Linked DNA regions of Thiohalobacter thiocyanaticus. The protein of the gene in region 1 interacts with the protein of each later gene in a pairwise test. Links are inferred from orthologs where the notes say so. Each region holds a gene or a part of one and is shown in the gene's direction. Other genes may lie near its edges. The genes, in order: def and CFK21_RS07545.

Evidence for each region.
Region 2: the proteins of def (region 1) and CFK21_RS07545 interact in binary tests that used the Escherichia coli proteins (3 or more experiments, as listed by UniProt). The link is inferred for Thiohalobacter thiocyanaticus from one-to-one orthologs.

The regions. Positions count from the first base shown.
Region 1 is NZ_AP018052.1:360,993-378,074, reverse strand. Bases 8,032-10,961 are described here. They hold def (peptide deformylase), read left to right. Parts: upstream 8,032-9,191; coding sequence 9,192-9,731; downstream 9,732-10,961. Other genes in these bases: rsmB (16S rRNA (cytosine(967)-C(5))-methyltransferase RsmB), read left to right, coding at 10,757-10,961; fmt (methionyl-tRNA formyltransferase), read left to right, coding at 9,816-10,760; CFK21_RS01720 (LysM peptidoglycan-binding domain-containing protein), read right to left, coding at 8,032-8,968. In the rest of the region: CFK21_RS01760 (TIGR00730 family Rossman fold protein), read left to right, coding at 1-220; CFK21_RS01755 (DUF2782 domain-containing protein), read left to right, coding at 264-611; CFK21_RS01750 (TRAP transporter small permease subunit), read left to right, coding at 787-1,329; CFK21_RS01745 (TRAP transporter large permease), read left to right, coding at 1,338-2,723; CFK21_RS01740 (EAL domain-containing protein), read left to right, coding at 2,864-3,640; topA (type I DNA topoisomerase), read right to left, coding at 3,863-6,160; CFK21_RS01730 (DUF494 family protein), read right to left, coding at 6,283-6,762; DNA-processing protein DprA, read right to left, coding at 6,764-7,879; more of CFK21_RS01720, read right to left, coding at 7,949-8,031; more of rsmB, read left to right, coding at 10,962-12,091; CFK21_RS01700 (DUF4390 domain-containing protein), read left to right, coding at 12,088-12,660; CFK21_RS01695 (sensor histidine kinase), read left to right, coding at 12,642-14,834; CFK21_RS01690 (sigma-54-dependent transcriptional regulator), read left to right, coding at 14,916-16,286; Trk system potassium transporter TrkA, read left to right, coding at 16,502-17,082. UniProt on the Escherichia coli protein: Removes the formyl group from the N-terminal Met of newly synthesized proteins. Requires at least a dipeptide for an efficient rate of reaction. N-terminal L-methionine is a prerequisite for activity but the enzyme has broad specificity at other positions.
Region 2 is NZ_AP018052.1:1,627,170-1,638,136, forward strand. The notes cover bases 756-3,650. They hold CFK21_RS07545 (aspartate-semialdehyde dehydrogenase), read left to right. Parts: upstream 756-1,639; coding sequence 1,640-2,662; downstream 2,663-3,650. Other genes in these bases: leuB (3-isopropylmalate dehydrogenase), read left to right, coding at 756-1,495; CFK21_RS07550 (FimV/HubP family polar landmark protein), read left to right, coding at 2,788-3,650. Also shown: leuD (3-isopropylmalate dehydratase small subunit), read left to right, coding at 1-279; more of leuB, read left to right, coding at 419-755; more of CFK21_RS07550, read left to right, coding at 3,651-5,289; CFK21_RS07555 (hypothetical protein), read left to right, coding at 5,478-5,690; CFK21_RS07560 (hypothetical protein), read right to left, coding at 5,804-6,196; CFK21_RS07565 (class I SAM-dependent methyltransferase), read right to left, coding at 6,202-6,963; CFK21_RS07570 (hypothetical protein), read left to right, coding at 7,072-7,782; tRNA pseudouridine(38-40) synthase TruA, read left to right, coding at 7,916-8,695; CFK21_RS07580 (phosphoribosylanthranilate isomerase), read left to right, coding at 8,808-9,434; trpB (tryptophan synthase subunit beta), read left to right, coding at 9,439-10,647; trpA (tryptophan synthase subunit alpha), read left to right, coding at 10,644-10,967.

The DNA.
Region 1 (17,082 bases):
GCGCATCCCCATCATCCTGGTCTGCCACGAGTTCTGGGACGGGCTGATCGAGTGGTTCCGCACCACCCTGGTCACTTCCGGCACCATCTCGCCCGAGGACCTGGACCTGTTTCAGGTGCTGGACAGCCCGGACGAAGTCGTGAATGCTATTTTCGACTATTATGAAAACCGCGGCTTCGAACCCTCTGCGCAGGAACGCGAGATCCTGCTGGAACTCTGATCCGCCACCAGTTCGAACGCTTCATCGGATTCAAGGAACCGCCATGCGACGCACTGCCCTGCTCACCAGCGCCCTCCTGTTCAGCATCACCGCCCACGGCCAGCCGCAGAGCGAGGAGATCGCTCCGCCCGGACTGCCCGAACCCGATCTGCCCACCGCCGGCCCCCAGGACCAGGAAGCGATCGAGCCCGAGGTCACCATCATCCGCCGCCAGGACCGCACGGTGGAGGAATACCGGATCAACAATCAGCTCTACATGATCAAGGTCACGCCGCGCAAGGGCGTGCCCTACTACCTGATGGACAGCGACGGCGACGGCTCGCTGGAGACCCGTCGCAACGAGCTCGACCCGCACCTGCTGGTGCCGAGCTGGATCATCTTCAGCTGGTGAGCCCGGGACAGCACCGTGACTGAACCGCAGGATGGGTGAAGGCGTATGCGCCGCAACCCATCGGAGCATCGTTATCCATGATGGGTTGCGCTTCGCTCCACCCATCCTACCCGTACCGGCAGCGCCCCGAACACTCCCCCTAACCCCATAAAAACCCGTATAATCCCGGGCCATCATGGCCCATCCCCTCGAAACCGGCGCACGCGCCCTGGAAACCCTCGCCGAGGCCGTCGGCCGGCTGGTGGCCTGGCTGACCGTTGCGATGGTGCTGGTCATGTTCGCCGTGGTGGTGATGCGCTATGCCTTCGACTTCGGCCGCATCTGGATCCAGGAAAGCGTGACCTGGATGCACGCCGCCGTGTTCATGCTCGGCGCCGCCTACACCCTGCGCCATGAAGGCCACGTCCGGGTGGATATCTTCTATCGCCGCTTCTCTCCCCGCACCCGCGCCTGGGTGGATCTTCTCGGCACCCTGGTGCTGCTGCTGCCCGTCACCCTGTATCTGCTGTGGACCGGCTGGGACTATGTCGCCGACAGCTGGGCCATGCGCGAAGGCTCTCTGCAGACCGGCGGCCTGCCGGCGGTCTACCTGCTCAAGAGCGCGCTGCTGGCCATGCCCGCCCTGCTGCTGATCCAGGGCCTGGCCATGCTGCTGCTGCGTCTGGCCACGATCCTGGGCGTATCTGCCGGACCCGGGCCGATGGAGCGGCACCGGTGATCGAACACCTGGCCGAATGGATGCCGCTGTGGATGTTCCTCACCGTGGCGCTGGTACTGCTGCTGGGCTACCCCGTGGCCTTCACCCTGGCCGGCACCGCGCTGATCTTCGCCTTCATCGGCGAAGCCGCCGGCCTGTTCGACCCCGCCTTTCTCGCCGCCCTGCCCAACCGGCTGTTCGGCATCATGACCAACGAGACCCTGATCGCGGTGCCGCTGTTCGTGTTCATGGGGGTGATGCTGGAACGGTCAAAGGTCGCCGAGAACCTGCTCGATACCATGTCTGCCCTGTTCGGATCGCTGCGCGGGGGACTGGGCATCTCGGTCACCCTGGTCGGCATGCTGCTGGCGGCCAGCACCGGCATTGTCGGCGCGACCGTGGTCACCATGGGCCTGCTGTCCCTGCCCACCATGCTGCGCCGCGGTTACAGCCCGGCGCTCGCCAGCGGCACCATCTGCGCGGCCGGCACCCTGGGCCAGATCATCCCGCCCTCGATCATTCTGGTCCTGCTGGGCGATGTGCTGTCCTCCGCCTACCAGCAGGCCCAGCTGGACATGGGCATCTTTGCCCCGGAAACGGTCTCGGTGGGCGATCTGTTCACCGGCGCCCTGATCCCGGGCCTGATCCTGGTCGGGCTGTACCTGATCTATCTCCTGCTGGTCGCCTGGCTGAAACCGGCCAGCATGCCGGCGATGGATGCCGCCGAGGTCGCCGCCCTGCGCGGACCGGGCGTGATCCGGCGCATGAGCAGCGCCCTGCTGCCGCCGCTGGTGCTGATCGTCGCCGTGCTGGGCTCGATCATGGGCGGCCTGGCCACCCCCACCGAGGCCGCCTCGGTCGGCGCAATGGGCGCCATCCTGCTCGCCATTTCCCAACGCCAGTTCAGCCTCGCCATCCTGCGCGACGTGGCCCGCAGCACCACGCAGGTGACCAGCATGGTGTTCCTGATCCTGATCGGGGCCTCGGTATTTTCGCTGGTATTCCGCGGCTACGGCGGCGACGAACTGGTCGCTGAGCTGCTCACCGGCCTGCCCGGCGGCGTCTTCGGCGCGGTGCTGGTGGTGATGCTGGTGATGTTCCTGCTCGGCTTCGTGCTGGACTTCATCGAGATCACCTTCGTGGTGGTGCCCATCGTCGGCCCCATCCTGCTGGCCATGGGCCTGGATCCGGTCTGGCTGGGGGTGATGATCGCCATCAACCTGCAGACCTCCTTCCTCACCCCGCCGTTCGGCTTCGCCCTGTTCTACCTGCGCGGCGTGGCCCCGGCCGAGGTGAAAACCGGCCAGATCTACCGGGGCGTGGTGCCCTTCATCCTGATCCAGCTGCTGATGCTGGGCCTGCTCGCCGCCTGGCCGGCCATCGCCACCTGGCTGCCGGGGGTGGTGTACGGCTAGCCAGCGGCGGCGCCTTCAACGCCTCAGCGGTTTTGAACAACCCGGCGTCCGACCCGGCCCGAACTGCTCAATAATTCCGCTCCGTGTCCGATCATCTGAAAGTACGCCCCGTTCCCCAACCCCGAGCGAGACCCTCCCGCATGCTGCACGAAAACCACCGCCTGCATTACATGTACACCCGTCTGTACCGGGCCTGGCAGGAGGATGAGTTCCGGCTGCACTTCCAGACCCTGATGGATGCAAAGCAGCGCCGGCTGGCCGGTTTCGAGGCACTGGTGCGCTGGTATGACAAGGCCGAGGACAGGATCGTCCAGCCGGGCGAGTTCCTGCCCTTCGCCGAGGACACCGGCCTGATCGTGCTGATCGGGGACTGGATCCTGCGCGAGGCCTGTCGCCAGGCCCGGCTGTGGAACCGGCTGTCGTCGTCGACCGTCGTCGTGGCGGTCAACCTGGCCCCGGTGCAGTTGCTCGACGCCGATCTGGTCGGCCAGGTCGAGGCCGCCATCGAAGGTCTGCCGGCCGGTGCCCTGAAACTGGAGATCCCGGAACAGTGCCTGGTCGAACACGCCCGTGCGGCGCGCAGGCCGCTGCAGAAACTGAAATCCCTGGGGGTGCAGCTGGCCATTGACGAGTTCGGTGCCGGCTACTCATCCATCCCCGCCCTGATCAGGTTCCCCTACGACGAGATCAAGCTCAGCCGCCGCTTCATCGCCAAGCTGCAGACCCTGCCCGAGGCCCGGGTGCTGGCCGCCGGCATGATCGACATCGCCCACAAGCTGGGCAAACGGGTGGTGGCCGTGGGAGTGGAGACCGAGGCGCAGGCCGGCATGCTGCGCGACATGGGCTGCGACCTGCTGCAGGGCTACCTGTTCGGCGAGCCGGGCCTGGCGGGGCAGATGAGCCTGAAGGCGGGGTGATCGGGCTGAGGCGGGATCAACGCAGAGGGCGCGGAGGCGCAAAGAAAATTCATAATAAATGCGGGACAGGAAGGTAGGTCGGGTTAGCGCAGCGTAACCCGACAGTGGCCGGCATGTTGGGTTACGGTGCCATGCACCTAACCCAACCTACACGCATTAATCATTCTCTGCGTCTCCGCGCCTCTGCGCCCTCTGCGTTGACAGCGCCAACGCGAAACAGACCTACTCCCCGTCCGCTGACTCCTCCGTCTCCACCGGTTCGCTGAACTTGCATTCCTTCTGCGGGCAGACCTTCTCGGTGCCGCGGCGCTTGGTGGTCTTGAGCGTGAGCATGGGCCAGCCGCAGTCGGGACAGGGCTCGTCGATGGGCTCGTTCCACACGGCGTACTTGCAGTCGGGGTAGCGTGAGCAGGAGTAGAAGATCTTGCCGGAACGCGCCTTGCGCTTGAGCATGCTGCCCTGCTTGCACTCCGGGCAGGTCACGCCGGTGTCCTCGGGCTTTTCCAACGGCTCGATGTACTTGCAGTCGGGGTAGCTCGAGCAGCCGATGAACTTGCCGTAACGGCCGGTACGGATCAGCAGCTGCGAGCCGCACTCGGGACAGCTGCGGCCCTCGATATATTCGGGCTCGGCGTCTTCCTTGTCCTCGCCGACATTGCGGGTGTAGTCGCACTCCGGGTAACCGCTGCAACCGATGAAGCGTCCGCGCCGGCCCAGCTTGATCTGCAGCGGCTGGCCGCACTTGGGGCATTCCTCGTCCAACTCCTCGGTGGTGACCTCCTTGCGCGAGACCCCCTCTTCCTTGGTCTTGATGCGCTGCTGGAAGGGATCCCAGAACTGGTGCAGCAGCGGGACCCACTCGCGCTCGCCGCGGGCGATCTCGTCAAGGTCGTCCTCGAGCTTGGCGGTGAAATCGTAGTCCACGTACTGGTCGAAATGCTGGGTGAGGAACCGGCTCACCACACGGCCCACGTCGGTGGGCTGGAAACGCTTCTTCTCCAGGGTGACGTACTCGCGCTGCTGCAGGGTGGAGATGATGGAGGCATAGGTCGAGGGCCGGCCGATGCCGTGTTCCTCCAGCGTCTTGACCAGACTGGCCTCGGTGTAGCGTGGCGGCGGTTCGGTGAAGTGCTGCTCGGGGCGCAGCTTGACCAGACTGACCACGTCGCCCTCCTCCAGCCGCGGCAGCATGTTCTCGTCGGACTCGGCCTTGGCGTCGTCCTGACTCTCCTGGTAGACGCTGATGAAGCCGGGGATGGCGATGGTCGAGCCGGTGGCGCGCAGCACGTTGCCCTCGCCGCAGGGGAAGTCCACGCCGACGGTGTCGATAGTGGCATGAATCATCTGACAGGCAACGGTGCGCTTCCAGATCAGGTCGTAGAGCCTGAACTGCTCCTGGCTGAGATGCGACTTGATCTCCTCCGGCACCCGCATGGCCGAGGTCGGACGGATGGCCTCGTGCGCCTCCTGGGCGTTCTTGGCTTTGGTCTTGAAGGTACGCGGCGCATCGGGCAGGTTGTCCGCACCGTAGCGCTGACTGATCAGTTCGCGGATCTCGTCGAGGGCTTCGTTGGCCAGCGTCACGGAGTCGGTACGCATGTAGGTGATGAGACCGACTGCGCCCTCGCCGATGTCGATGCCTTCATACAGCTGCTGGGCCACGCGCATGGTACGGCTGGCGGTGAAGCCCAGCTTGCGCGAGGCCTCCTGCTGCAGGGTGGAGGTGATGAAGGGCGCGGCCGGATTGCGTTTGCGCTGCTTCTTCTCGACCTTGCCGACGGTCAGTTCGCCGCCGGCGGCCTCGATCAACTCCTGCTCGACCTTGCGGGCCTTGTCCTCATTGTTCAGCGTGAACTGGCCGAGCTTCTTGCCGTGCAGCACATTGAGTTTGGCGACGAAGGCCTGGTCGTCCTTTTCCAGGTCGGCCTCCACCGTCCAGTATTCGCGCGGCCTGAACTTCTCGATCTCCTCCTCGCGCTCGACGATCAGCCGCAGGGCCGGACTCTGCACCCGGCCCGCCGACAGTCCCCGGCGCACCTTCTTCCACAGCAGCGGCGAGAGGTTGAAGCCCACCAGGTAATCCAGCGCCCGGCGCGCCTGCTGGGCATTGACCAGGTCCATGGACAGGCCGCGGGGATGCTCGATGGCCTCCTGGATGGCGCGCTTGGTGATCTCGTGAAACACGACCCGGTGCACCGGCTTGTCCTTGACCGCCTTCTTGTTCTTGAGCAGTTCGTACAGATGCCAGGAGATGGCCTCGCCCTCGCGGTCCGGGTCAGTGGCCAGGATCAGATCGTCGGCCTTGTTCATGGCCTTGGCGATGGCGTCGACGTGCTTGGAATTGCGATCGATGATGTCGTACTTCATGGCGAAGTCGTGCTCGGGATCGACCGCACCGCCCTTGGGCACGAGATCGCGCACATGACCGTAGGAGGCCATGACTTCGTAGTCCTTACCGAGATATTTCTTGATCGTCTTCGCCTTGGCGGGCGATTCCACGATCACCAGATGCTTACCCATACGACGTTCGTGAACCTGTAGTGATGGATTCGATGGCGACGTGCCGTACCGGTCCCGGTCAGTGTATCCGACGGGCGCGGAACAGGGGTCGCATGGCGGGCGGGACCGGACCGCTGTTTATATCAATGCAGCTTTCCGGCGTATTCGTCAAACACCAGGTCTTCCATCCAGGCGTAGGCGGCCTCTTCGCCCGGCTGGTTGAACAGCACCATGAGGATGATCCACTTGAGCTGGTCGATATCCACTTCCTCGGCATCCAGCGCCATCACCCGGTCGATGATCAGTTCGCGGCTGGCGGGGGTGAGGATGTCCATCTGCTCCAGAAACAGGATGAAGCCGCGGCACTCCAGATCCAGGCGCTGGCACTCGGCATCGGTGTACACGCGCAGCGCCCGCCGGGGCTGCGGGTTGGGCAGACTGACATCGCGGTACTGGGCCAGACCGTCCAGCCACTCGAAGGCCTTGTTGATCTCGCCGGGGGTGAAACCGGCCTCGATCAGTTCGACATGCAGCGATTCACGGTCGGGATGCCATTCGGGATCGTCGTCCATGTAATAGTTTTCAAACAGGTACATCAGCACGTCGAACATGCTTTCCTTCATTTCAGACCTCGTCATTGAGCCGGAGATAGGCGCCGCCGGCCTGGCTGGCCACCCGCCCCTCCAATTCCAGGATCAGGAGCATGGAGGAAACCGCCTCCGGCGTCAATCCACTGGCTGTAACCAGTTGATCCACTGTGACGGGTTCATAACCCATCTGTTCCAGCAACTTACGCTGCTCCGGCGACGGCCGGACAGCACCGGCGGCGGCCGTGGCCGGCGCCGGGGGATCCGGCTGCGACAACGCAATGCTGGCCAGGGCATGCAGTTCCTCGAGCACATCGCCACCGGTCTCCACCAGTTTGGCGCCCTGGCGGATCAGGGCGTGGCAACCGCGGGCAAGCGGGTTATGGATGGAACCGGGGATGGCGAACACCTCGCGGCCCTGCTCCAGGGCCGCGCGGGCGGTGATCAGCGAGCCCGAACGCAGCGCGGCCTCGACCACCAGCACACCCAGGCTCAACCCGCTGATGATGCGATTGCGGCGCGGAAAGTGCTCGGCCCGCGGCGGGCTGCCGACAGGCAGCTCCGAGACCAGCGCCCCGCCCGCCGCCACGATGGCATGGGCCAGGTCGCGGTGACGGGCCGGATAGACCCGGTCCAGTCCCGTCCCCATCACGGCCAGGGTATAGCCGTCGGCCTTCAGCGCCCCCTGGTGGCCGGCAGCGTCCACCCCCAGCGCCAGGCCGCTGGTCAGGGTCAGCCCGGCCGCGGCCAGGTAGCGGGCGAACTCGAAGGCGTTGTCCCGCCCGGGGCGGGTGGGGTTGCGGCTGCCGACCAGGGCCAGCTGAGGGTCATTGAGACGCCCGGGGTCGCCGTGCACATACAGCAGCGGCGGCGGGTCCGGGATAGCGGCCAGCAACTGCGGATAGGCCGCATCCGCGCGGGTAATGATATGGTTGCCCGGGTCGGACTCGCGCCAGACGAGATCCCGTTCGACACCCGACCGATCGGGTCGGCGCAGGGTCGCGCGCAGGTCCGCCCCGAGCCATGCCGGCGGATCCCGCAGGGCCTGTTCGGGCCGGCCGTCGGTGGCCTCGATGAGCTGATTGAAGGTGTGCGCGCCAAGGCCGGGGCTGTGCCACAGCGTCAGCCAGTCGCGCAGACGGTCTGCATCCATGCAGTCATCCTCCCTGAAAAGGAAACGGCCCGACAAGCGCCGGGCCGCGTCGGGGTCTGCCAGGACGGCTCAGGGGTTGGTGACGATGTCCATCAGGTGGATGGCGCGGGTCGCCTCCATCACCAGGCCGTAGCTGAGCTTGTCAAAGGTGCGGAACACCAGCAGGATGCCGGCATCCTCGTTCGGCAGCTGAACCTGCTCCTTGTCCTTGCCGAAACGGTCGCGGATCAGGGCGCCGGCCTGCTGGATCTTCAGCACATCGCCGGCCTCGAGGCCTTCGCGCTGGCCGCGGTTGATCACCACCACCTGGTACTGGCCGATCTGGGTCACGCCGTCGACCACGGCGATGATCTTGCCCTCGATCTCGTTTTCCGGGGCCCGGGGCAGGAAGTGGGTGCGCACCTCTTCCTCGCGCACCGGCAGCAGCCGGTCACCCAGGCTGACCTCGCGCGTGGTCTCGACCAGTTCCAGGGTGGCCGGGTCGCCGTGGCGCTCGATCACCGCCTCGCCGACATACAGGGCCCGGTGGCCCAGCAACTCGCCGGTATCGGGATCGGTGTAGGCCTGCTGCGGTTCGAACACATTGTAACGCTCAAACTCCGTCGTGGTACCGCGGGCATAGATCCGGTCGCCGGCGCCGGTGACGATGTGCTCGTCGGCCGTATCCAGCACGTAGCCGGCGCTGTCCAGCGCATCCGCGTCCAGCACCAGCGGCTTGGTCAGGAACTGGTGAATGGCGTCGATCGGAATGGTCGGGATGGCCTGATCCAGCGGGGTGGCGCGCACCTCGGGCGAGAGCTTGACCGTGCGCTGCCCGCGCTGGACCCGCAACTGCGGCTTGCCGTCGATATAGACCAGGCTGATCACGTCCCCGGGGTAGATCAGGTGCGGATTCTCGATCTGCGGATTGATGTACCAGACCTCCGGCCACAACCAGGGGTCGCGCAGAAAGGTCTCAGAGATGTCCCACAGGGTATCTCCCTTGACCACGACATAGCGCTCCGGGTGCTGCGGGTTGAGGGCGATCTCGTCCGCACCGGCCATCAGGGTGGTGGAGGCGAGCAGGATTCCGAGCAGTCGTTTGAACATAGGCGTCCCTTTTATTCGTTCTGGGGCATGGGGATCCGGCGCAGCATGCCCGGCCCCTCCCCGGCAGCAGCCCCCCTGTCCATCACAGTTCGGCCTGCCGTGCAAAACCCTGATTTGCCTGGTGTGGAAAACCGGCGCAGGATTCCTTATATTATCGCCGTAGGCAGCGACTTACTTTAGCAATATATCCAAGTGCTTAAAAGGCATTTGTGACAGGACTCACATGAGCAGACTCGAAATCCTGCATTTTCCCGACCCCCGACTGCGCAACCGGGCCGAGCCGGTGGCCGTGGTTGACGACGAAATCCGCCGTCTGGTGGACGACATGTTCGAGACCATGTATGCCGCCCCGGGCATCGGTCTGGCCGCCACCCAGGTCAATGTCGCCAGGCGGGTGCTGGTCATCGACATCAGCGAGGAGGGCAATGAGCCCCGGGTATTCATCAACCCCGAAATCCTCGAGACCTCCGGCACCGAGGAGATGCAGGAGGGCTGCCTGTCCGTGCCCGGCATCTACGAAACCGTCCAGCGCGCCGACCGGGTCAAGGTACGCGCCCTGGACCGCGACGGCCAGTCCTTTGAACTGGAGGCCGAGGGCCTGCTGGCGGTATGCATCCAGCACGAGATCGACCACCTGGACGGCAAGCTGTTCGTGGATTACCTCTCCGGCCTCAAGCGCCAGCGCATCCGCAAGAAGCTGGAGAAGGAGCGCCGTCATGAAGGCAGCAGCAGCCCGGTGAAGCAGGCCGAGCCGGTCATCTGACCCTGCGGCTGCCCGCCTGCGGTCCTCCCCGGCGTCCGGAGCGGTTACAATGACCGCTGCCCGTTCACAGCCGTAACAGTCATAATGAAAATCGTCTTCGCCGGCACGCCCGAATTCTCCGTTCCGCCCCTGCAGACCCTGATCGACAGCGATCACGAGGTGGTCGCCGTCTACACCCAGCCCGACCGGCCCGCCGGGCGCGGGCGCAGGCTGCAGGCCGGCCCGGTAAAGGCGCTGGCGCTGGAACACGCGCTGGCGGTCGAACAGCCGATCAGTCTCAAGCCGGCCGAGACCCTGGAGCGACTCCGGGCCTGGCGCCCCGACCTGATGGTGGTGGTCGCCTACGGCCTGCTGCTGCCGCCGGCGGTGCTGGAGATCCCGACGCATGGCTGTGTGAACATCCATGCCTCGCTGCTGCCGCGCTGGCGCGGCGCGGCACCGATCCAGCGCGCCATCGAGGCCGGGGACAGCGAGACCGGCATCACCCTGATGCAGATGGACGCCGGCCTGGACACCGGCCCCATGCTGGCCAGGGCCTCGACGCCGATCTCCGACAGCGACACCGCCGCCGATCTGCACGACCGCCTGGCCGGACTCGGTGCCCGACTGCTGGGCGAGCAGCTCGAGGCCATCCTGGCCGGCCGCCTCCCCCCCGTGCCCCAGGACGAGACCCAGGCGACCTATGCCGCCAAGCTGCACAAATCCGAGGCCGACATCGACTGGACCCGACCAGCCCCGCGGCTGCTGCGCCAGGTCAATGCCTTCAATCCCTGGCCGGTGGCGCAAACCGGATTCGGCGACCGGACCCTGCGCATCTGGCGCGCCGCCTGCCTGGCGGCCGCGGGCGATCACGGCCGCCCGGGCTCTGTGCTGGCGGCCGGCCGCGAGGGGGTGGATGTCGCCTGCGGGACCGGCGTGCTGCGCCTGCTCGAGGTCCAGCTGCCCGGCGGGCGGCGCATTCCGGCCGGGGACTTCGGTCACGCCCAGACGCTGGACGGCGTCTGCCTCGGCCCGGCGGCAGGGACTTGACCGCCGACGCCTCCAGCCGGGAGCGGGCCGCCCGGGCCCTGGCCGCGGTCAGCCAGGGCGCCTCGCTCAGCAGTGTCCTGCCCGCCGCGCTGGAGGGTCTCACCGCCCAGGACCGCGGCTTTACCCACGAACTCATCTACGGCGGCCTGCGCCAGTACCAGCGCCTGGAGGCCATCCTGGCCGGCCTGCTGCGCCAGCCGCTCAAACCGCGTGATCGCGACATCCACTGCCTGCTGCTGCTGGGCCTGTATCAGCTGAGCGCGCTGGAGGTCAAACCCTATGCCGCGGTACATGCCACGGTCGAGGCCGCCCGCGCCCTGGGCAAGGCCTGGGCGGCAAAACTGATCAACGGGGTACTGCGCAACTATCAGCGCCGCGCCAGTGAACTGGAAGCACAGCTGCAAGGCGATCCGTCCGCCCGCTACAGCCACCCCGCCTGGCTGCTGGCGCGCCTGCAGCAGGACTGGCCGCACGACTGGGAAGCCATCGTCGAAGCCAACAACCGCCAGCCGCCGCTGAGCCTGCGGGTCAACGCCCGCCACGGCGATCGCGCCGGCTATCTCGAGCGGCTGGCCGCGGCCGGCATCCAGGCCGCCCCGCTGGCGCATACCAGTCACGGCATCCGACTGGAGCAGACCGCAACCATCGACCGCCTGCCCGGTTACGCCGAAGGCGACTTCTCGGTCCAGGACGGGGCCGCCCAGCTGGCCGCCCCCCTGCTGGGACTCGCCCCGGGCCAGCGGGTGCTGGACGCCTGCGCCGCCCCCGGCGGCAAGACCGCCCATCTCCTGGAGACCGAACCGGCACTGCAGGAACTGGTGGCGGTGGAACTCGAATCTGACCGCCTGCAGCGGGTGCGCGACAACCTGGACCGCCTGCGCCTGCAGGCGCGGCTGGTGCAGGGTGACGTGGGCCGGCCGCAGGACTGGTGGGACGGCGCCCCCTTCGACCGCATCCTGCTGGACGCGCCCTGCTCGGCCACCGGCGTCATCCGCCGCCACCCGGACATCAAGCTGCATCGCCGGCCCGCCGACATCGACCGCCTCACCCGGCTGCAGGCCGGGCTGCTGGACGCTGTCTGGCCGCTGCTGCGCCCGGGCGGCCGGCTGCTGTATGTCACCTGCTCGGTGCTGCGGGCCGAGAACGCCCTGCAGGTCGATGCCTTTGTCCAACGCTGCGCCACGGCCCGGCCTGCGCCCATCGCCGCCGACTGGGGCCGGGCGGACGGGGCCGGCCGTCAGCTGCTGCCGATTGTGAACGGGGTGGATGCAGCGCCCATGGATGGCTTTTACTATGCCTGCCTGGAGAAGGCGATGGACGAAGCGGCATGACCCTGATGATGGATCCCCTGCGAACCCGGCTCCCGGGCTGGCTGCTGCTGGGCTGGCTGGCCCTGACCGCCACACCGGCGCAGGCCTTTGACGTCGAATCCATCCACCCCCACTGGGACCGCGACGTGCTGCGCCTGGACGCCCGGCTGGACTTCACCCTGACGCAGGAAGCCCGTACCGCGCTGGAAAACGGCGTGCCGCTGGTGCTGCTGCTGCAGATCGAAGTGCTGGAGCCGCGCGACTATCTCTGGGACAGGGTCGTGGCGCGGCTGCGCCAGCGCTACCGCCTGAGCTATCACGCCCTGAGCGAACGCTACATCGTGCAGCGACTGAACACCGGCGTACGCTCCAGCTTCCCCTCGCTGGAAGGGGCGCTCTACAGTCTGCAGCAACTGGAGGGACTGCCGGTACTCGACCGCAGCCTGCTCCAGCCCGGACACCGGTACTACGGTCAGCTGCGGATCAGCCTGGATACCGAGGCCCTGCCCACGCCCCTGCGGGTCTGGGCCTATGTCTCCGCCGACTGGCGCCTTTCCAGCGACTGGCACCCATGGCCGCTACAGCCGTGAAACGCTTCGGTCGCGGCCTGTGGCCGATGCTGCTGCTGTTCGCGCTGCTGCTGGTGTCGCTGTCGTTCATGAGCGATGCCACCCACAACTCCGAGCGCTTCGGGCGCATGTACTCCTGGCTGCTGCTGACCAATGCCGCCGGGCTGCTGATCCTGCTCGGTCTGATCGGACGCAACCTGTACTGGCTGATCCGCCAGGTCCGCGCCGGCGCCCCGGGCGCGCGGCTGACCTCGCGCATGGTCTGGATGTTCGTGATCCTGGCCGTGGCGCCGGTCAGCGTGGTCTATTACTTCTCCCTGCAGTTCCTGCAGCGCGGCATCGACACCTGGTTCGATGTCGAGATCGAGAACTCGCTGGAAAGCGCGCTGGAACTGAGCCAGTCGGCCTTCGATGTGCGCATGCGCGACCGGCTGCGCACCACCGAACAGCTGGCCGGGGAACTCACCGAGGTGCCCTCGCCGCTGGCCCCGCTCAGCCTGTTCGACCTGCGGGTGCGCTCCGGCGCAGTGGAGTTGACCCTGCTCAGCCACAACGGCCGCATCATCGCCTCCAGCGGCCTGGAGTCGACCAGCATCGTGCCCGACCGGCCCGGTGATGCAGTGCTGCTGCAGCTGCGTCGCGGCGCCTCCTACGTGGGCCTGGATCCCAGCGGCGACGGCGGCCTGCACATCCGCGCCGTGGTGCCGGTTCCGCTGGCCACGCCGACCTCGGAGCAGCGCATCCTGCAGGCCCTGTATCCCATCCCGGAACGTCTGAGCACCCAGGCCGACGAAGTGCAGGCGGCCTATGCCCGCTACCGCGAACTGGCCTACCTGCGCAAGCCGCTCAAATACAGTTATACGCTGACGCTGTCGGTGGTACTGGTGCTCAGCCTGCTGTCAGCAGTGTGGGCCGGCTTCTATGCCGCCCGCAAGCTGGTCGCCCCCATCCGCAATATCGCCGAGGGCACCCGGGCAGTGGCCGACGGCGACTACAGCCGGCGGCTGCCCTCGACCAGCGACGACGAACTGGGCTTTCTGGTGCGCTCGTTCAACATGATGACCCGGCGCCTGGCCATGGCCCGCGACCATGCCCGGCGCAGCCAGCTCGAGGTGGAGGGCCAGCGCACCTATCTCGAGACCCTGCTCGGCAGCCTGTCATCGGGCGTGATCAGCCTCTCGCCGGACCAGCGCATCCGCACCGTCAACACGGCCGCCGAGACCATCCTCGGCATCCCGCTCAAACGCAGCGCGGGGGAACCGCTGCAGGCACTGGTGACCGCCCATCCCTTCCTGGAACCGCTGCAGGAGGCCATCGAACGCCACCGCGAGGCCTCGGGCGGGCCGCACTGGACCGATCAACTCAGCCTGTTCGGCCCCAACGGGCGCCAGGTATTGATCTGTCGCGGCGCCCGTCTGCCCGGCGACGGGGTACGCCCGGGCGGCCAGGTGCTGGTACTTGATGACGTCACCGCCCTGATCCAGGCCCAGCGCGACGCCGCCTGGGGCGAGGTGGCGCGGCGCCTGGCGCACGAGATCAAGAATCCGCTCACCCCGATCCAGCTCTCGGCCGAGCGGCTGCGGCGCAAGTACCTGCCCGGCATGGAGGCCTCCGAGGGCGAGGTGCTGGACCGGGCCACCCACACCATCATTCACCAGGTCGAATCCATGAAGGAGATGGTCAATGCCTTCTCCGATTATGCCCGCGCCCCGCAGCTGGAACTGCGGCCGCTGGCCCTCAACGAACTGGTCGCCGAGATTGCCGAACTGTACCGCGGCATGCACCCGAATGTGGAACTGGAACTGGCGCTGGACCCCGACGCCCCCTGGATCGAGGCCGATCCCAACCGGCTGCGTCAGCTGCTGCACAACCTGATCAAGAACGCCCATGAGGCCATCGGCACCGAGCAGCCCGGACAGATCCGGCTCGAGACCCGCTGCCGGGTCGAGGATGACACGCCCTATGCCGATTTGTGGGTGTGCGACAACGGCCCGGGCTTCCGCGCCGAGGTCAGCGAACAGCTATTCGAACCCTATGTCACCACCAAGACCAAGGGCACCGGCCTGGGGCTGGCCATCGTCAAGAAAATCGTCGAGGAACACGGCGGCCAGCTGCAGGCCGGCAACCGCGACGACGGCGGAGCCTATGTGCGCGTGCAGCTACGCCAGGTACCCCGACCGCAGGCCACGGCATAGGCAGCGGCCGTATCAAGTGGTTATACTCTAGGACCGGGAGCCGAACCGGCCCGGCCATAACAACCGCGCGCAGCCAAGCCAATGTCCTCAGCCCATATCCTGGTCGTCGACGATGAACCGGATATCCGCACCCTGATCCAGGAGATTCTGGAAGAGGAAGGGTACGAAGTCAGCGTCGCCGACAGCGGCGGCGCCGCCCGGCGCCAGCGTCGCACCCATCGTCCCGACCTGATCCTGCTCGATGTCTGGATGGAGGACATCGACGGCATCTCGCTGCTGCGCGAATGGGCCGAAGGCGGCGAACTGCCCTGCCCGGTCATCATCATCTCCGGCCACGGTACGGTCGAGACCGCGGTCGAGGCCACCCGCCTGGGCGCCTACGACTTCATCGAAAAGCCCATCTCGCTGGCCAGGCTGCTGCTGGTGGTCGAGCGCGCCCTGGAGGCCGACAAGCTCGCCCGCGAGGTGGTCGACCTCAAGCAGCAGCTGCCGGTGGTGCCGGAACCGGTCGGGCGCAGTGACACCCTGCAGCGGCTGCGCGAGCAGGTGCTCAAGGTCGCCGCCCACGACACCGGCGTACTGCTCAAGGGCGAACCCGGCAGCGGCAAGAAGACCTTCGCCCATTTCCTGCACCACAACAGCCCGCGCCGCCAGGGCCCGTTGGTCGAGATCAGCGTGGGCTCGTTGTCGCAGAGCAACTCGGCCGTGGAGCTGTTCGGCAGCGAGGACGAGGAACGGGTCCACTACGGGCGCTTCGAGCAGGCCAACCGCGGCACCCTCTACATCGACGACATCGGCGACATGGACGAACAGACCCAGGCGCGGCTGCTGAGCGCGCTGGAGACCCGCAGTTTCACCCGGGTCGGCGGTACCGAACCGGTGCGTCTGGATGTGCGCATCGTCGCCGCCACCCGGCATGACCTCGATCAGGCCGTGGCCGCCGGACGCTTCCGCGAGGACCTCTACTATCACCTCAATGTGGTGCCGATCCAGATCCCGCGCCTGGCCGAGCACTGCGAGGACGTGCCCGAACTGCTCAACTATTACGTCACCTTCTTCGTCGACCGCGAACACCTGCCCTACCGGCATTTCGCGCTGGCCGCCCAGAACCGGCTGCGCAACTACAGCTGGCCGGGCAACGTGCGCGAGCTCAAGAACCTGGTCCAGCGCCTGCTCATCCTCGGCAGCGGCGAGGAAATCACCCTGGACGAGGTCGAGTCCGCCCTGCAGGCCCAGCTCATGAACCGCGACAGCGCACTGGAGGACAGCACCCTGTTCGAACTGCCGCTGCGCGAGGCGCGCGAGCAGTTCGAAAAGAACTACCTGGAGCACCAGCTGCAGGAGGCCGGCGGCAGCGTGGGCAAACTCGCCACACGGGTCGGCATGGAACGCACCCATCTGTACCGCAAGCTCAAGGCGCTGGGTATCGATGTCAAGAAAGGCAGTGACTGATACCTGCGCTGAATTACACCTACTTAACCCGATATCGTATAAATGACGGAACCCACAGCATCACCGTCATTCCGGTGCAGGCCGGAATCCAGTAACCGCCGCGGCCCCTGGATCCCGGCCTGCTCCGGGATGACGTCAACTCGCACCTGTGGCAAGCGCCTATCCTGCGCGCCTTGTTTTCTGCTTCACGATCCCGACCCGACGGCAGCCCGACCATGAAGATCATCATCCTCGGTGCCGGCCAGGTCGGCGCCTCGGTGGCCGACAATCTGGCCAGCGAGTACAACGACATCACCGTGGTCGACCAGGACGCCGATCGACTGCGCGAACTGCGCGACCGGCTCGACATCGGCACCGTGACCGGCCATGGAGCCCATCCCGACGTGCTGCGCCGCGCCGGCGCCGAGGACGCCGACATGATCATCGCCGTGACCAACAGCGACGAGGTCAACATGGTCGGCTGCCAGGTGGCCTACACCCTGTTCCACACCCCGACCAAGATCGCGCGGGTACGCTCGGCGGCCTTTCTCAACGAACCGCGGCTGTTCTCGCAGGAGGCGCTGCCCATCGACGTGCTGATCAGCCCCGAGCAGCTGGTCACCGAGTATGTACAGCGCCTGATCCAGAACCCGGGCGCGCTGCAGGTGCTGGATTTCGCCGACGGCCGGGTGCAGCTGGTCGCGGTGCGCGCGGTACAGGGCGGCCCCCTGGTCGGGCACGAACTGCGGGAACTGCGCGAGCATATGCCCAGGATCGACACCCGGGTGGCCGCCATCTTCCGCCGCGGCCAGCCGCT
Region 2 (10,967 bases), 1.3 Mb from region 1 along the record:
AAGAACGGCATCCTGCCCATCATCCTGCCGGGGGAGACCGTGGACCGGCTGTTCCGCGAGACCGAGGCGCAGCCGGGCTACGAGTTGACCGTGGATCTGGCCGGGCAGAAGGTGATCACCCCGAACGGGGATGAATTCGGCTTCGAGGTCGATGCCTTCCGCAAGCACTGCCTGCTGGAGGGTCTGGACGACATCGGCCTGACCCTGCAGCATGCCGACGAGATCTGCGCCTATGAAGAGCGGCGCAGACAGGAGGCGCCCTGGTTGTTTCAATCATAAGAGCGCCACGGAATACACGGAAAACACGGACAATTGCCTGCCGGCGCGCGCGCTATGCGCGGCGCCGGAGAACAAAATCTCTGTCCGTGCTTTCCGTGTTTTCCGTGGCCATTACGAACGTGGCCAACACAGGAAATAGATCATGAAGAAACTGCTGGTACTGCCGGGCGACGGCATCGGCCCGGAGATCGTCGCCGAGGCGATGAAGGTCATCGACCATCTCAGGACCGCCGCCGGGCTGGAACTTGAGATCGAGGAAGGGCTGGTCGGCGGCGCGGCCTATGAGGCCGCCGGCACGCCGCTGCCCGATGCGACCCTGGACAGGGCGAAAGCCGCCGACGCCATCCTGCTGGGCGCGGTCGGCGGGCCCAGGTGGGAGCCGCTGGAGATCGCCCTGCGCCCGGAGAAGGGCCTGCTGGGGCTGCGCGCCGGGCTGGGACTGTTCGCCAACCTGCGCCCGGCCATCCTGTATCCCCAGCTGGCCGAGGCCTCCAGCCTCAGGCCCGAGGTGGTCGCCGGACTGGACATCATGATCGTGCGCGAGCTGACCGGCGGCATCTACTTCGGCCAGCCGCGCGGCGTGCGTGAACTGGAGAACGGCGAGCGCGAGGGCTTCAATACCCTGGTCTATTCCGAGTCCGAGATCCGGCGCATCGCCCGGGTGGCCTTCGATATCGCCGCCAAACGTGCCGGCCGGGTCTGTTCCGTGGACAAGGCCAATGTGCTCGAGTGCACAGAATTGTGGCGTGAAGTGGTGACGGCGGAGGCTGCCGGCCGGCCCGACATTGAACTCTCCCACATGTATGTCGACAATGCCGCCATGCAGCTGGTGCGGGCGCCCAAGCAGTTCGACGTCATCGTCACCACCAACATGTTCGGCGATATCCTCTCCGATGAGGCGGCCATGCTGACCGGTTCCATCGGCATGCTGCCCTCGGCCTCGCTCAACGAGCAGGGCCAGGGCATGTACGAGCCGATCCACGGTTCGGCGCCGGATATCGCCGGTCAGAATATCGCCAATCCGCTGGCGACCATCCTGTCGGTGGCCATGATGCTGCGCTTCAGCCTGGACCGGGGCGATCTGGCTGATGCCATCGAGACCGCCGTGGGCCGGGTGCTGGACCAGGGCCTGCGCACCGCCGACATCATACAGGACGGCAAGCAGCAGGTGGGCACGGCCGAGATGGGCGATGCCGTGGTTGCGGAGTTGAATTGAATACAAACAATAGCCACGGAATACACGGAAAACACGGACGATTGTTTGCCGGCGCACGCGCTGCGCGCGGCGCCGGAGAACAAAAACATTTTTCCGTGCTTTCCGTGTATTCCGTGGCTATCAGGTATTTTTAGGAGTCAGAACATGAGCAAGACATTCGATGTCGCTGTCGTCGGTGCCACCGGTGCCGTGGGCGAGGTGATGCTGGAGATCCTGGCCGAGCGCAAGTTCCCGGTGGGTGAGGTGTATGCCCTGGCCAGCAGCCGCTCGGCCGGCAGCAAGGTGCGGTTCGGCGACAAGCACCTCACCGTGCAGGACCTGGCGGAGTTCGATTTCTCGCAGGTGCAGATCGGCCTGTTCTCGCCCGGCGCCTCGGTGTCGAAGGAGTATGCGCCCAAGGCGGCGGCCGCCGGCTGTGTGGTGGTCGACAACACCTCCCAGTTCCGCTATGACGACGACATCCCGCTGGTGGTGCCCGAGGTGAATCCCGAAGCCGTGGCCGGTTATACCAATCGCGGCATCATCGCCAATCCCAATTGCTCCACCATACAGATGCTGGTCGCGCTCAAGCCCCTGCATGACGCCGCCCGTATCGAGCGCATCAATGTCGCCACCTACCAGGCCGTCTCCGGCACCGGCAAGGAGGCGATCGAGGAACTGGCGACCCAGACCGCGCAGCTGCTCAACGGCAAGGACATCGAGGCCAGGGTCTATCCCAAGCAGATCGCCTTCAACTGCCTGCCGCACATCGATGCCTTCATGGACAACGGCTACACCAAGGAAGAGATGAAGATGGTGTGGGAGACCCGCAAAATCATGGGCGATGAGAACATCCAGGTGAATCCCACCGCGGTGCGGGTGCCGGTCTTCTATGGCCACTCCGAGGCGGTGCACATCGAGACCCGCGACAAGCTCACCGCCGCCCGGGCCCGCGAACTGCTGGGCAAGGCGCCGGGCATCGTGGTGCTGGACGAACACACCGACGGCGGTTATCCCACCGCGGTCACTGAAGGGGCCAATCACGACCCGGTCTATGTCGGGCGTATCCGTGAGGATATCTCGCATCCGCGCGGTTTAGATTTGTGGGTGGTCGCCGATAATGTGCGCAAGGGTGCCGCCCTGAACAGCATCCAGATCGCGGAGTTGTTGGTCAGAGACCACCTCTAGGCTATAGTGGGGCGGACTCAAGAAATTCCGAGAAAGAACGACTAGTTGCAGGATATTTCTCCACAAACACCAAAACGACGGGATCCAGCACAGGACGGGTCCTCGGGCACATGAGAGGAAGCAAAATGGTTAGGAAAACGGCCTTAGTCACGGCCATGCTGGGCGCCTTCGCCAGTCATGCCTACGCCCTGGGACTGGGTGAAATCAAGCTAAACTCCGCCCTGCATCAGCCTCTGGACGCCGAGATCACCCTGTTGTCGGCCACGCCGGAGGAGGTCGATCAACTCAAGGTCCGGCTGGCTTCGCCCGAGGCCTATGCACAGGCCGGGGTCGAACGCATCTACCTGCACACCCGGCTGAAGTTCGCTGTCACCACCCGGCCCGACGGCACCGCCGTGATCAAGGTCACCAGTCAGGAGCCGGTGCGCGAGCCCTACCTCGATTTCATGGTGCAGGCCAGTTGGGCCAGCGGACAGCTGGTGCGCGAGTACACCATGCTGATCGATCCGCCCGCACTTATGCCCGCCGAGGCCCCGGCGCCGGCAGCCACCGCGCCGACCACTGCCCGCCAGGCCGTCCCGGCGCCGGCGCCTTCCCGGCCTGCCGACTCAGGCCGCCGGGAAGCGATCTTCACCGGTTCCGAGTACGGACCGGTGCAGCGCAACGACACTTTGTGGAACATCGCCGAGAAGGTACGTCCCGATGCCGGGGTGAGCATGCAGCAGACCATGCTCGGCCTGGTGCGTGCCAACCCGGAGGCTTTCCAGCACGGCAACGTCAACAGTCTCAAGGCCGGACATGTTCTGCGCGTACCGTCGCGGGAGGAGTTTACCTCCATCAGCCAGGCCGAGGCCCGGACCGAGGTCAGCCGGCATCACCGGCTGTGGCGCGAGGGTCGCAGTGACGAGACAGCCGCCGCACCGGCCGTCGGCAAGGTCGAGCGCGAGGCACCGGCCGCGGAAACAGCGGAGCCGGCGGTGTCCGCCGACGAGGCCGGCCCGGCCGCGACCGCAGGCGCTGATGCCCAACTCAAGCTGGTCACTCCCGATGCAGCCGATGCCGCCGCCGCTGCCGACGGTGCCGGGGGCGAGGCAGGCGCGGGCACCGAAGTGGAGCAGGTGCGTACGGAACTGGCACTGGCCGTGGAGGAACTCGAAGCTCAGCGTCAGCAGAACCAGGACCTCAATGAGCGGCTGGCCGACCTGGAGCAGCAGATCGCCCAATTGCATCGTCTGGTCCAGCTCAGTGATGACGAACTGGCCCGGATGCAGGGCTCGCTGGCCGGCGAAGAGGCAGTTGCCGCTGACGCGGGAGAGGAATCCCCCGTGCCTGCGCAGGAACAGATGACGGATGAAACCGCGGCTGCCGCGGCGCCGGATGAACTGGTCGCCGGGACCGAGCCGGTGGAACCCGCGCCGGCTGACGCGGCACCGGAGGCCCAGGCCGAACCCGCGCCGCCCGCCCTGCAGGAGGATATCCGCCAGCCCGCCCCGGCCCCGGCCGAAGAAGGCCTGCTCAGCCGTTTCCTGACCAATCCTCTGTGGCAGGCCGGCGCCGGTGCCGTTGCCCTGCTGCTGTTGATCCTGGCCTGGCTCGGGGCACGCAAGCGCCGCATGGCCACAACCGAGTTCAAGGAAAGCATTCTGGCCGAGCCCGGGGATAAGGGCGGCGCGGGAAGTGCATCCGCGGCGACTGCCGTCGGTGCCGCTGCCGGCGGAGCCGAGGCGGCGGCGGCCGAGCCGCAGGAAGAGGCGCCGGCGCCGGCGGCCTCCGGGGGGCCGCAGTCTGACTCCTCGCTGTTCACGGATTTTTCCGTCAGCGATATGGGTACCCTGCAGAACGAGGCCGAGGCCGATCCCATCGCCGAGGCGGACGTCTACCTTGCCTACGGCCGCTACCAGCAGGCCGAGGAACTGATCCGGGGTGCGCTGGACAACGATCCCGACAACGCCGACTACCGGCTCAAGCTGCTGGAAGTCTTCCATGCCGCCCGGAACCAGAGTGCCTTCGATACCGAGGCCGAGGCCTTGCTGGCCCGGTTGGAGAACCAGGAGGATCCCGCCTGGCAGCGGGTGGTGGAGATGGGACGCGAACTCAACCCCGGCAACAGCCTGTATCTGGCAGGCGGCGGTGCGGTCGAGGCGCCCGCGCCAGCCGAGCCGGAACTGACCGACCTCGGTGGTATGGACACGAGCGATACCGGCCTGGACGAAGCCGGGACGGCCACTGCCGAATCCGAGGCGGGAGCCGAGGAGGACAACTCGCTCGATTTCGATCTGGGCGAGTTGGAGAGCTTCGCTCCCGGAGACAGGGCTGAAACGGAAGGAGTCGAACCTGCCGAGGAGAAGGTGCCGGGTCTGGCCGACGATGACGAAAACATGCTTGAGTTCGATCTCAGCGAGACTGACGAGGCGGCCGCGCCGGTCGGTGAAGCCGAGGAGGAAGTCGAAGTCGGCGAGGGTGAACTGCAGGCCGGCGATGAGGTCTCCACCAAGCTCGACCTTGCCCGTGCCTATATCGAGATGGGCGATCCGGAAGGTGCACGCAGCATCCTGGAAGAAGTTATGGAAGAGGGCAACCAGGCCCAGAAGTCCGAGGCGGAGACACTGATGAAGGAAGTCGTCTGACGCCGACGGCGGGTCACTGTAGATAGCAAAGCCCGGCACCCGCCGGGCTTTGTTCTTTTCCAGCCTCTGCAGCCGGACTGCACCGGCGGCGGAGCGGAAATTGTGATGCCGCCCCTTGCATTCCCCGGCAACAGCTACGAAACTCTGCGCGCTTCACCCCATAAATGAATAAACAAGGAGAGTCACCCATGAACAGTAAGAATATGCTCAGCGTGCTGATGATCGCCCTCGGCCTGAGCCTGGCCGGCTGCGGCGAGAGCCAGGGTCCGGCGGAACAGGCCGGTGAGAAGATCGACGAGTCCATGGAAGCCACCACTGAAAAGCTCAAGGAAGCCGGCGAGGAAATGGGCGATGCCATGGAAGAGGCCGGCGACAAGGTGGAAGAAGCCACCGAAAACTGACGGGCTTTGTTTGCCGATTTCCAAACCCGGCCCCGGCCGGGTTTTTCATGCCGGGATCAGTGGCTGTCGGCTTTGGCTGGCGTGCATCCCGATGCCGCGTATGACCTGACAACCTATGAGAATGTATCGAGTGCGGCCTGCATGTCTTTTTCCTCCACCGGCAATGTCAGCACCGCATGCAGCGTAAACAGTTCGGCCAGCCGCGGTACATACTGCGCCTCCGGCTTTTCCACCAGTACGATCACTTTCGCCTCCGGAGCATATTTCTGCAGGCTGTACAGAAAGACATCCAGGTTGCAGACATTGACGCCTGCGTAGTTGTTGCCGTAGCCGTAGAAGAACTCCGCCACGACCCAGTCGGGCGGGTTCTTCTTCAGTTCGTTGATCGCCTTGCGCTGGGAATTGAGCTTTATCTGCGCGATCCCGAGACGGCGATACAGCTGCGAGAAGTCCGGGTGCGCCGGCGACTCGATAATGGAATAGAGGACTTCTCTGCCGGCGGTCATCGGTCTCAGGGCCTGCGACGCAGGACCCAGATCTCCAGCAGCGACCACTCCTCACCGGGGTAGTTCTCCTGCTCCAGCGGCGACATGCGGCGGTGGCGGGTGGCCATGCTGCCGACGAACTCCAGGCGCTCCAGCAACAGGCGCTTGGTCTCGTCCGCCTTGTCCAGGCTGAAGGGATTGAGGAAGTTGACCAGCATGTAGCCCTCACGCGGAGCGCGGGCGAAGGCGTCGATCAGCGCCTTGATGACATCGGTTTCGAGATAGACCAGCGAGGCGGTGGAGATCACCACGTCGGCGTTTTCCATCGCCGCATCCACCGCCTGTTTCGCCTCGGCGGAAGGGGCGTTGAGATCGGCGACCACGGTGTCGTCGAACAGGCCGCAACTCTGGCCGTAGGCCATGGCGTTGCCGGAGATGTCGATGCCGGTGGTATGGGCCGGGAAGCGGCGCTCGGCCTCGATCCTCCGGCAGGCGTCGGTGTCACGCCAGTTGTGGCGGATGGCCTCGTAGTCCATGCCGTAGACGGTGGCCATGGTGGTGTTGCCGAAGCAGGCGCACAGGTCGACATAGCGCACCGTCTCGCCGCGGCCGGCCTTTTCCTGCACCCAGGGCAGGATCAGACGGTCGAACATCCGGCGGTTGAAGTCGTCCGAGATATAGTCCAGCGCATCCAGAATGCGCTCCTTGAAGGGAACGGGGGTCTCGGCAACGTAGATATCGTCAAAATGCTGTTTCTTCTCGTCGGTCTTGATCTTCGACTGGCTCATGCTTCGTCTCAGTTGCTTCGGAATAGCGTGATCTTCCCGATCCTGCGGCTGGAAATCAACCTGGGGGAATAATGGCCCAGGGAGGGTCGGTGCGGGTAGAATTCCTTCATGTCCATCGCCTCCCCGTCCCCTGCCATCCGTATTCTGTCGTTGCTGGCATTCGCTGCCGGGCTGGCGCATGCCCGCGGGCCGGCGCTGCTGCTGGGTCTGGCCGGCCTGGCGGCGTTCGTGCTGCTGTCCTGGCCGGCGCGCGGTTCGCTGCGCATCCCCGGGGCCGGACAGGCGCTGCGACGGCTGCGCTGGCTGCTGCTCGCACTGGTGTTCGTCTACGGCTGGCTCACACCGGGTGAGGCGCTGATCCCGGTACTGGGGACCTTGTCGCCGAGTTGGCAGGGACTGGCCGCAGGTGGGGTGCGGGCGGTGATTCTGCTGGGGATGGTGCTGGCGGTCTATCTGCTGCTCACCACGACGCCGCGGGAACAGCTGTTGACCGGGCTGGCCTGGCTCACCCGGCCGCTGCAGCGCCTCGGGCTGGATGCCCGCCGGCTGAATGTGCGCATCGTGCTCACCCTGCAGCGGGTGCCGCAGGCGCAGGAGCTGATCCGGACATGGCAGGCGGAACTGCCGCCTCTGCGCCAGTGGCGTGCCTTCGCCGCGGCGCTGCCGGGTCTGTGGCAGCGGGTGCTGAAGGCGGCGGAAAATGACCCGCCGGTGGCGCTGGAGATCCCGGTGCAGGCGCGCCCGGCCTGGTGGGAATGGGCCTGGCCGGCCGGGATCGCGCTGGTCATGCTCATGCCCTGGTGGGTCGGAGTGGAATGAATGGCATGAGCGCCCTCAAGCCTCTGGTTGCATTTTCCCGCCCCGGTTCGCAGACAGCGCCACAGGGACTTCTCTGTGTCTCTGCGCCTTTGCGTTCTCCGCGTTCCCGTCGCTGCCGTGGAGAGAAACCCTGATGCGCATCGCCCTGGGCATCGAATACGACGGCAGCGCCTTCAACGGCTGGCAGCGCCAGAGCCACGCCCCCAGCGTACAGGCCGCGCTGGAACAGGCCCTGTCGAAGGTGGCGGATCATCCGGTGAGCGTGGTCTGTGCCGGGCGTACCGACACCGGTGTGCATGCCACTGCCCAGGTCGTGCACTTCGATACCCATGCCGGGCGCAGTATGCGCTCCTGGCTGCTGGGCGGTAATTCCAATCTGCCGCCGGAGGTCGCGATCACCTGGGTGCGGCCGATCAGCGAGGATTTCCACGCCCGGTTCAGGGCCACGGCACGCCAGTACCGCTACCTCATCCTCAACCGCGGTCATCGCCCGGCCCTGCTGCGTAAGCGGGTGTGCTGGGAGCATCGTCCATTGGATGTCGAGGCCATGCAGGCCGCCGCCCGTCCGCTGCTGGGCGAGCACGATTTCTCCGCCTTCCGGGCCCTGGCCTGCCAGGCCAGACACCCGGTGCGTACCCTGCACCGGCTGGAGTTGCAGCGCCGGGGCGACCTGATCCTGCTCGACATCGAGGCCAATGCCTTCCTGCACCATATGGTGCGCAACATCGCCGGCAGCCTGATTGCGGTGGGTCGGGGCGAGCAGCCGGTGGACTGGCTGGCCGGACTGCTGGCCGGCCGCGACCGCTCGCGCAGCGGCATCACGGCGCCGGCCGGTGGGTTGTATTTCGTCAAGGTGGCATATCCATCGGAGTTCGCTCTGCCCGGGGAGGCGGTGCTGCCGGACATAGGCTGATCCGACCCACATCTGAATGCTTTCGTGCCTGCGGGCTGCAAAAAGCTGCAATTCCCCTGCAGTTGTGACAGGATTGCGGGTTTCACCCCAGCGAGAATCCGGTAGCCTGTGCATGCGCGTGCGCGTTAAAATCTGCGGTATCACCCGGTCCGACGACGGTGTGGCCGCTGCGGCCGCCGGCGCCGATGCCATCGGGCTGGTGTTCTATGAGCGCAGCCCGCGCGCGGTTGACATCGAGCAGGCCCGGGCTGTCATCGCGGCGCTGCCGCCATTCGTGTGCAAGGTGGGGTTGTTCGTGGATGCCGCTGCCGAGACGGTGCGTGCACACCTCGAGGCACTGCCGCTGGACCTGCTGCAGTTCCACGGCGACGAAACGCCGGAGTTCTGTGATGGCCTGGGGCATCCCTACATCAAGGCCCTGCGCATGCACCCGGAGATGGATGTGGCTGCGGCGATGCAGGCCTGGCGCGGGGCCGCCGGCATTCTGCTGGATGCCTGGCACCCGGCCGTGCCGGGCGGCAGCGGCGAGCGCTTCGACTGGGCCCGCATTCCGCCCGAGCGGCCGCGACCGCTGATCCTGGCCGGGGGGCTGGATGCCGGCAATGTGGAGCAGGCCGTGCGCAGCACCCGTCCCTATGCCGTGGATGTCAGCAGCGGCGTGGAGCAGGACAAGGGGATCAAAGATCCGGCGAAGATCGCCGCCTTCATCCAAGGAGTCAACCGTGTCAACACCGACTGAGGCCATGGCGCCGCTGCACTTCACCGACCTGCCCGATGCCAACGGGCACTTCGGGCCCTATGGCGGGCGCTTCGTTGCCGAGACCCTGATGGAGCCCATCGAGGAGTTGCGCCAGGCCTACGAAACGCTGAAGAGCGATCCCGATTTCCAGGCCGAACTGGACCGCGACCTGCATTACTATGTCGGCCGGCCCTCGCCGCTGTATCACGCCGAGCGCTGGAGCCGGCACCTGGGCGGGGCGCAGATCTACCTCAAGCGCGAGGATCTCAACCACACCGGCGCGCACAAGATCAACAACACCGTCGGCCAGGCCCTGCTGGCCCGCCACATGGGCAAGACCCGCATCATCGGCGAGACCGGCGCCGGCCAGCACGGCGTGGCCACCGCCACCGTCGCCGCGCGGCTGGGCATGGAATGCGTCATCTACATGGGCGCCGAGGACATGAAGCGCCAGTCCAGCAACGTCTACCGCATGCGCCTGCTGGGTGCCGAGGTGGTGGGCGTGGAATCCGGCTCGAAGACCCTCAAGGATGCACTCAACGAGGCCATGCGCGACTGGGTCACCAATGTCGACAACACCTTCTATATCATCGGCACCGTCGCCGGGCCGCATCCCTATCCGGCCATGGTGCGCGACTTCCAGGCCGTGATCGGCCGTGAGGCGCGCCAACAGATCCAGGCGCAGGCCGGCCGGCTGCCGGATGCCCTGATCGCCTGCGTCGGCGGCGGCTCCAACGCCATCGGGCTGTTCCATCCCTTCCTCGATGACAGGGACGTGGCCCTGTACGGGGTCGAGGGCGGCGGCGACGGCTTAGACTCCGGTCGCCATGCCGCGCCCCTGTGCGCCGGCCGTCCGGGCGTGCTGCACGGCAACCGCACCTACCTGATGGAAGACAACGACGGCCTGATCACCGAAACCCATTCCATCTCCGCCGGCCTGGACTACCCCGGTGTGGGCCCCGAGCATGCCTGGCTCAAGGACAGCGGCCGTGCCCGTTATGTGGCCGTCACCGACAGCGAGGCGCTGCAGGGCTTCCACGATCTGACCCGCATGGAAGGCATCATCCCGGCGCTGGAATCCAGTCATGCCCTGGCCTATGCCACCAAGCTGGCGCCGACCATGGCGCAGGACCAGATCATCATCGTCAATCTGTCCGGGCGCGGTGACAAGGACATACACACCGTCGCGGCGCACGAGGGGATCGAGGTATGAGCCGCATCGAGGGCCGCTTCGAGGCGTTGCGCCAGACCGGCAGGAAGGCGCTGATCCCCTATATCACCGCCGGTGACCCCGACCCCGACAGCACCGTGCCGTTGATGCATGCCATGGTCGAGGCCGGCGCCGACATCATCGAACTGGGCGTCCCCTTTTCCGACCCCATGGCCGACGGGCCGGTCATTCAGGCCGCCTGCGAGCGGGCGTTGAAGCATCATGTGAGCCTGCGCCGGGTACTGGAAATGGTGGCCGGGTTCCGCCGTGACAACGACGAGACCCCGGTGCTGCTGATGGGCTATCTCAATCCCATCGAGGCC